DNA from 2 places in the Lentibacillus salinarum genome. Region 1 is predicted to be linked to the other one. Evidence: predicted binding sites of a transcription regulator. Region 1 holds the regulator's gene; the other holds the start of a gene.
What was found. The regulator Rex, encoded in region 1, represses fermentation and respiration genes when NADH is low (regulators of the CRP and FNR family bind a similar motif). The targets are predictions, from matches to a motif close to TTGTGAAATATTTCACAA.

Region 1 (4,428 bases):
TTCCGCCGGCTTTGGGCACGTTTGGTTGTTGAGGCGCGGGCAATGTTTCGTTGAACGAAGTCTTCCATCCGTTTAATTTCGGTCTGCTGCTTCTCGAATTCCTTCAATTCTTTTTCATAATCCAGCGCCCGTTGTTTTAAATAATAGCTGTAATTGCCGTTATATCGTTTGGAATGATGCCGGGATATTTCATAAACAGTTGATACGGTTTTATCGAGAAAATACCGGTCGTGTGACACGATTGCCACGGCGCCTGGGTAGCTGCCCAAGTAGTTTTCCAGCCATCCCATCGTTTCGATATCAAGGTGGTTGGTCGGCTCGTCCAAAATGAGCAGATCCGGTTTTTTTAGCAATAATTTTCCCAGGGCCAGGCGCGTTTTCTGCCCGCCGCTTAGTTCAGTGATGGGTGTGTTGTAATCGTAATCCTGAAAATTAAGCCCGGTCAAAACAGCTTTTATATCGGCTTCATAGCGGTAACCGCCGGCTGCATCGAATGCCTGCTGTTTTTTGTCATAATCTAATAGAAGTTGTTCATAATCGTCAGCGGAAAGTGAAGCCGCTTGTGTCATCTTTTCCTCAAGCTGTCGGAGTTCCTGTTGCTGAATCAGCAGGTGGTCAAATACCGTGATCATGTCATCCCAAATCGATTTGTCCGATTCAAGACTGGTATGCTGCGACAAATAGCCGATAGTCAGATCTTTCGGCTTGAACAATTCCCCTTCATCATAGGAAAGATCACCAGCCATTATTTTTAATAAGGTTGATTTTCCAGATCCATTCCTGCCGACAATGGCAATCCGGTCATTCTCTTGTATTTCAAGTTTTATATGGGCTAGTATTTCTTCGGCTCCGAATGACTTGGTTATATTATTTAGTTGCATTAGTATCATCTTTGTTCACCTCATCCCATCCAAGTGTACCGTATGACAGTCTGAAAGGGCAATCATATTGTGAAATCAATCACGACTAATCGACCGTTTTCTGTTAGAATAGGTGGTAGTTCATACACGCTTGAATGGAGTTGAGCACATGTCTGATTTCACACATTTTAATGAACAGGGAAGAGCGCGCATGGTGGATATCAGTGATAAAGCAGAAACAGAACGCACGGCTGTCGCGGTATCCAGCGTCCATGTCACGAAAGAAATCTATGACAATATTACGGCCAACACGATGAAAAAAGGGGACGTGCTGGCGGTTGCCCAGGTGGCGGGAATTACAGCTGCCAAAAAAACATCGGACTGGATCCCGATGTGCCACCCACTGCCATTAAAGGGAACGGATATTACCTTTGACTGGAAAATAAATGCGGATCACTATGAACTGCAAATCAACGCTTCCATCAAAACAAAAGGATCAACAGGTGTGGAGATGGAGGCATTGACAGCAGCATCGGCAACAGCCCTGACGGTTTATGATATGTGTAAAGCGCTCGATAAAGGGATGGTTATCGGGGAAACCTATTTAATGACTAAAACGGGCGGTAAATCCGGTGAATATCATCGCGGAGCCGAGGAGGACTGACTTTGGATCAAAATAAAATACCGCAGGCTACTGCTAAGCGGCTGCCGTTATATTACCGGTTTTTAAATAATTTGAATCAACAGGGAAAAAAACGTGTCTCTTCAAAGGAATTGAGTGACGCGATTAAGGTTGATTCGGCAACTATCAGACGAGATTTTTCCTATTTTGGGGCATTGGGTAAAAAAGGGTATGGCTACAATGTCGAATACCTACTCGGATTTTTCCGTAAAACGCTGGATCAGGATGAACTGACCGAAGTCGCACTAATTGGCGTCGGCAACCTGGGGACCGCCTTTTTACATTATAATTTCCTGAAAAACAACAATACCAAAATTGTGATGGCGTTTGATGCCGATCAGGCTAAAGCGGGCTCAGACATTGGCGGCGTACCGGTTTATCATATTGATGAGCTGGAAGAGAGAATGGGGAATGTGTCTGTGGCCATTTTGACTGTTCCGGCTGACGAGGCCCAACCAATTACCAATCGGCTTGCAGATTTCGGCCTATCCGGCATTCTTAATTTTACACCGGCACGAATAACGGTACCAGCTTGGATCCGGGTGCATCACATTGATCTAGCGGTGGAACTGCAGTCATTGGTGTATTTTCTGAAACACTATCCGTTGGAACAGGACGGTTCTGATTAAAAAAAGAAGCAGTGCACAGCTGGCACTACTTCTTTTTCTTTTGCTTTTTGATTTTGAAATGGATATTAAACATACGTATACTGACACCGAAATCAAGTGTGGCAAAAAAGGCAAGCAGGATGGTGAGAAAATTCCAGATCGTTTCTTCTGCACTCTGTATGGCAACATAGGTAAACAATATACCAAGCAGAAAATAAACGATCCCCATCGTTTTCGGTGATATTTTCATAAAACGTTAGCCTCCAATAAATATCATTTGCATTTGTTGGAATTGCTCCATCATGTTATCGAAATCTTCTTGATCAAGTGATAATTGTACAATGACGGATATGGAGTTCATGGCCATGTGCACAACAATTGGTACGATAATCCGCTTTGTCTGTACATAAAGAAACGCAAACACGAATCCCATCGAAGCGTAAACAAGAATATGTTCCGGCTCCCCGTGAATGAACCCGAAAACTAATGCGGACAGTGCTGCAGCCAGAAAAAAGTTCATCCGTTTATACAATTCCCCGAAAATGATTTTGCGGAAAATGATCTCTTCCAGTATCGGTGCCACGATCGCGGTTATCACCATAAAGAACGGCGCTGATCTGGTAATATCCATAATCAATTCCGTATTTTCCGAAGTGGGGTTGATGCCCAGGACAACTGTTTCGATAACTGACGCAATCGAATTGGCGAAGTAAGCCATAAACAAACCGGCTATCGACCAGAGGATAATTTCCCATGTGGGCGGGCCCTGCCGGTACTGTGACATGTTCATATCAGGACGCATGAGCCATAAAACAACGATAAGCGCGGCAATGAAACTGAAAATGGACCAATAGACGCCTGTATCGTTAACGCCGAGCGGGGTGAGCAAATATAAAATTGGAGCAAAAACAAATCCGGAAAATTGCATAATGATATACGTTAAAATCACATACCAGTAGCGTTTAGGCAAAGTATACCGACTCCTTTAGGTTCCAGGTTGATATAGTGTATGCTTGTCAGGAATAGTTTAAGCAAAAAAATAGGACCTCAAAAATCCACTCTTCCAGTTTAGCATACATTGAACAGGCATTATAATAGAACGGGCTGTATCTTTTGTGATCATAAAATTAAAAAATACCGGTGACAAATACTTGCATTTTTTAACTGAATTATTTATTATATTAATTGGAATTAGCACTCGTTATACAAGAGTGCTAATAAGAGATTCCCAAATACATGAAAACAGGAATTAAGGAGGTTGTCGGCATGATTAAGCCACTAGGAGATCGTGTTGTAATCGAACTTGTGGAGCAGGAAGAAACAACATCAAGCGGTATTGTGCTTCCGGACTCAGCTAAAGAGAAACCACAGGAAGGCAATGTTGTTGCAGTCGGTTCCGGACGCATGACAGACAGCGGCGAAAAAGCTGCCTTGGAAGTAAATGAAGGAGATCGGATTATTTTCTCCAAATTTGCCGGAACAGAAGTGAACTACTCCGGAAAAGAATACTTAATTCTGCGTGAAAGCGACATCCTTGCTGTCATTAACTAATGGACAGCCGAGTCAATGTCAGGACATATACAAGAAATTTTAAGGAGGCGTTTTTAAATGGCTAAAGAACTTAAATTCAGTGAAGAAGGCCGTCGTGCCATGCTGCGCGGTGTCGACACACTGGCAGATGCCGTTAAAGTAACATTGGGGCCAAAAGGCCGTAATGTTGTTCTGGATAAAAAATTCGGTTCCCCACTCATTACCAATGATGGTGTGACCATTGCTAAGGAAATCGAACTGGAAGATAATTTTGAAAACATGGGTGCACAACTCGTGTCAGAGGTAGCATCCAAAACAAACGATGTTGCCGGTGACGGGACAACCACTGCAACCGTTCTTGCTCAAGCAATGATCCGTGAAGGGCTGAAAAACGTGGCATCCGGTGCTAATCCTGTTGGCGTACGCCGCGGTATCGAACAAGCAGTGCAGGTAGCTGTCAACGAATTAAAAGGCATTTCCAACCCAATTGAAGGCAAAGATTCCATTTCTCAGGTTGCCGCCATCTCCTCCGACGATGATGAAGTCGGTCACCTGATTGCTGAAGCGATGGAACGTGTCGGCAATGACGGTGTTATCACCATCGAAGAGTCAAAAGGCTTCAACACGGAACTCGAAGTTGTTGAAGGGATGCAATTTGACCGCGGCTATGCATCACCATACATGGTCACGGACCAGGATAAAATGGAAGCCGTATTGGAGGATCCATACGTTCTGATTACCGACAAGA
Region 2 (4,428 bases), on a different contig from region 1:
TTCCTGAGATTTTGAAAGACGTCGGATTCGCGATAAATCGTTGGAAGTGGTGTCTGGCGTACATTTCCCGCTTTAATGGGCAACAGACCACTCGGATAAACATCACCGGTATGAGAAATAAAGACAAACCCATTTCCATCATTGACGCCTTTAGGTGCACGGCCCAAGCCGTCAATTTGGCTGGTTTTGCCGCTCATCAAAGCATCTTCATAACGGATTGTGTCATCATTGTTTTGATTCTCGCGTATCTTGCCCTGTATAACCACACGTCGATAGTGCTGCGCTGCTGTTGTTTTGATATCAAACGGTACACGCTTGGAAAGTTTATACAGCCAGCGCAATACCTTTTCATGTTCAGCCGGGGAAATCATGTCACTTTCTTTTCCACGTCCGGTCGGTACGAGGAAAAAAACACTCCAGAGTACACAATTCAAATCCTCCACCATTTCAGCCATTTCATCCAAATAAGCCACATTATATCGGGAGATGACCGTATTGATTTGAAGGGGCATTTCCAATTCATGCAAATACGTTATCGCATTCATCGTTAAATCAAACGACCCTGATGTACCGCGAAAATAATCATGAACATCGGCACAGTGACCATCAATGGAAAATGCCCATCTTGACAGCCCGACATCCTTTGCTTGTTGCATGGCTTCTTTTGTGACATTCGGTGTGGCAGATGGTGTCATGGAAACGCGGACACCTTTTTTGACGGCATATTCGGCAATATCAAATACATCCGGACGCATCAGCGGATCTCCGCCGGTAAACACCAGCATCGGGTTATCCATTTCATAAATATCGTCAATCAGTTTTTTACCCTCTTCAAATGAAAGTTCCAGTGAATGCCGGTTGTATTGTGCTTCGGCACGGCAATGCAGGCATTTTAATTCACAGGCACGGGTCAACTCCCAAATGACGATGAACGGATTTTCATTGTAGTCTCTCGGAAACATGACGACTCCTCCTAAATGATTGCTGCATCAAGTGTAAATTTTTAATCACGTTAAGAGGTGTGACAAACGTCACTTATTCTGCTTTTGTCACAAAACGATCATAAGGAAACCTTCGAAAAGTATCCCAGAGGCAGCTGTTACGATTTTTTGCCGATTGCCACGCGCCACATAGACGGGCCCTGCTCCAGGTATTCCCACGAAAAGCGCCCTTCACGTTCAATCAAAAACTGATAATGCAGTGGTCGTGGATCGTGATCATTGGAAAGCTCCATAAATTCTCCCGGTTCCAATCCGTCAAATACCTCAAAAATTTTCGGGTGTCTATGCCGCGGGTCGATCTCGGGTGCGTGTATTTTTGCCGTAAATTGCGTGTCATTCATGTCTACCCCTCCATTTTCAAATGATTTTGCTTCAGCAACTTCATCATAGTAGCTTGACGTCCTGGCTGCTGTGAGGGAGAACACCCCCAGTGTATGATATTGATCACGCTTACCAGGATTGTCACCATTTACAGCCATATCTGCTCGTCGGTTATGTTACAGTATAAATAGAAATGGATGGATGGACTGATCCTGTATCTGTTACGCATAAAAAGGAGTGAACGTCGTGAATATAAGTACCATTCAGGGACTGCTCCAGAAAGTCCCATTATTCAAAGATCTGACGGATGATGAGATGGAACCGATTATTGAACTGGCCAAACATCGCGTGTACCGGCATGGCACACACATATTCATGCAAGGTGATCCCCTGACAAATGTCTACTTTATTCACCAGGGAAAAATCAAAATCTATAAAACCGACTTTCATGGCAGGGAGCAAATTGTAAATGTCCTCCAGCCGGGTGACATGTTCCCGCATCAGGGATTTTTCAGGCAAGATGACTATCCGGCACACGCCGAAGTATTGGAAGACGCGGTTTTAATCTATATTCCGATTCAATCATTTGAACACTTCCTGGTTAACCATCCGGAAATCTGCATAAAGCTGTTCCGGGTGCTTGGCGACATCATTGTTGATTTACAGGGGCGCCTAGAAGAAAAAATCCTCCATAACACATATGAACAAATTATTATGCTGCTACTTCGTCTTTCTCGAGGCTATGGAAAAGAGACGAACGACGGCTTGATTAAGCTCACAACTCAATTTACCAACCGCGAACTCGCCAATATGATCGGTTCAAGCCGGGAAACGGTCAGCCGGACACTGACCCAGCTGAAAAAACAAAATCTGGTCACAACCGATAAATCCGGTGCGATCCTTCTCGATACGGATGCACTTGAAGATGAATTGTTTTGAAGGGAAAGATCATCCAGTGGGGGTGGTCTTTTTTCTGGCGATATAGTGATAGCGTCCTTTTCGTGTTGATGTTGTCACTTTCCGGGTTGATGCGCTCGATTTCGGGTTGATATTCCCGTGCTTCTATCGATACCCGCGCAGTTCTGTTAATTCTCTGGCTCTTCTGCCGATGCTTCTGTCCCTCTGCTAAGGCTTCCTCTCATCTAACTATGACAAAATTGTGGCACAACAAAAACGATGTGACACACATCACTTCTGTCATCATTGAAAATCATTATCATGAGATTAGATTCCTTCAACAAATGAGGTGATGTTGTGCCAAAACAGGAAACCATTATAGAGCTGGATGTACGCGAAGATTTGGCCATGAAAAAAGAACCGTTTGACAAAATCATGGGGGCTGTAAAGAGCTTAAACGAAGGGGAAGCTTTTATCCTACATGCACCATTCAATCCCCTACCACTTCATAAAATCTTGAATCGGCGTGGCTTTACCTATGAGGCTGAAAAGGTGAAAAAGAAACATTGGAAAGTCATTTATACCATGAAAGCAGGTGCTGAAAAATGACGATTGATAACCGGGGGTTGGAACCGCCACAGCCAATGATGCGTACATTGAAAGCACTGGACAAACTGAACAGTGGTGAGTCACTCGCTATCATAAATGACCGCCGTCCATTGTTTTTATATGAAGAGCTGGATGATCGTGGGTATGCGCACGAAACAGAAGCACAGGAGGATGGAAGTTTCAAAATAACGATAACGAAATCTGGTGATTAGTATGATACCTGGCGGAAGCATGCAGACAACGACAAACATTAAGCTGCCTCTCGCCTTTATCCTGTACGCCCTTGCAGCTCTTGTCATCTCTCAAATCGTCTTGTTTATTAATAACGATATCCTGGCGCTGGGTCAATTCCGGATCCCGGACATTTGGATGGGTGCCCATTTTCTTTTACTCGGCTATGCAGCCATGGTCGCTATGGGTGCCATGTATCAGCTTGTACCCGTCGCTTTACTGACACCGATTTGGAGTCAGACATTTGGCTATATGCAGTTTATCATCACTGCTGCTGGTGTGACAGCCTTTTCCATCCTGCTGGGAACGGCGCCTGACCTGGCATTATACGGTGGTTTTATTACCATTATCGGGATTCTTATGTTTCTTATACAAATGGCCAAGTCCATAGCTAAACAAGAAAACAAAAATATGATGACCGCCTTTATATCAGCTGCCATCATTTGCTTGTTCCTGACCATTGCTGCCGGATTCCTGCTGGCCTGGAACCTGTCCATCGGCGGAATTGGAAGCCACAACGCGATCCTTTCTGCTCATATCGCGCTTGGTGTATCCGGTTGGTTCACGCTTTTGATTTTCGGGTTTTCCTATAAACTTGTGCCGATGTTCAGCCTGTCACACGGCTATGCAATGAAATGGGCAAAACCCGCCTTCACGACTTATATCGCCGGACTGGTCATTCTGATCGGCTCGTTTTGGGCAGGCATGAAGCTGTTTGAAACAATCGGCTGGTTTTTACTCTTGGCTGGATTCTTTTTCTTTGTGCTTGATATACGGGAAATGCTCGCCAAACGCATGAAGAAAAAACTTGATAAACCTTTTTCATTTTCATTGGTCGCGATCATGAATGGGCTTGGTGTGCACATGCTGGCTTTCGTTTATAGTGTTTATGGCATTCAGGAAACGACTGTTTGGGGATGGCTCATCTTTTTATATGTCATGGGCTGGGTCATTTTCAGTATTTTCGGCTATTTATATAAAATTGTCCCGTTTTTATGGTGGACCCATAAATATTCCAACAAAATCGGTAAGGAAAAAGTTCCGACGTTAAAAGACATGATCAATGAAAAACACAGTGTCATCCTGTTCACGCTGTTTATTATCAGTGTAGCTGGGCTGACCGTAAGTGGACTGCTCTATCTTAGTATGCTGGTCTGGCTTTTTCAGGATCTGCTCACTTTAACGTCGTTGTTATACGTATTATCGATTTTACGTGTCTTGGTTAAGTGAAATCAAAAAGGAGATGAGTCCCATGTCACTTGAAAGTAAAGTCGATGCGGCTCTATTTGAAGTGATTGATCCGGAGCTTGACATTAATGTGATGGACCTCGGTCTGGTGTATGGTGTAGGGGTTGATGACGACGCTAAT

Region 2: ACFQ4A_RS00660 (DUF2249 domain-containing protein) is a predicted target of Rex. The motif match lies at 2,499-2,516, and genes of this name have one in related genera.

The regions. Positions count from the first base shown of each region.
Region 1 is NZ_JBHTNH010000057.1:35,273-39,700, reverse strand. Features, by position in the region: gene ACFQ4A_RS17515 (ABC-F family ATP-binding cassette domain-containing protein) at 1-890, opposite strand, end outside; gene moaC (cyclic pyranopterin monophosphate synthase MoaC) at 1,030-1,524, shown strand; gene ACFQ4A_RS17505 (redox-sensing transcriptional repressor Rex) at 1,527-2,171, shown strand; gene ACFQ4A_RS17500 (YdiK family protein) at 2,197-2,400, opposite strand; gene ACFQ4A_RS17495 (CPBP family intramembrane glutamic endopeptidase) at 2,407-3,120, opposite strand; gene groES (co-chaperone GroES) at 3,417-3,701, shown strand; gene groL (chaperonin GroEL) at 3,759-4,428, shown strand, end outside.
Region 2 is NZ_JBHTNH010000001.1:124,890-129,317, forward strand. Features, by position in the region: gene ACFQ4A_RS00645 (TIGR04053 family radical SAM/SPASM domain-containing protein) at 1-962, opposite strand, end outside; gene ACFQ4A_RS00650 (DUF2249 domain-containing protein) at 1,100-1,342, opposite strand; gene ACFQ4A_RS00655 (Crp/Fnr family transcriptional regulator) at 1,569-2,261, shown strand; gene ACFQ4A_RS00660 (DUF2249 domain-containing protein) at 2,628-2,828, shown strand; gene ACFQ4A_RS00665 (DUF2249 domain-containing protein) at 2,825-3,040, shown strand; gene ACFQ4A_RS00670 (hypothetical protein) at 3,060-4,289, shown strand; gene ACFQ4A_RS00675 (metal-sulfur cluster assembly factor) at 4,312-4,428, shown strand, end outside.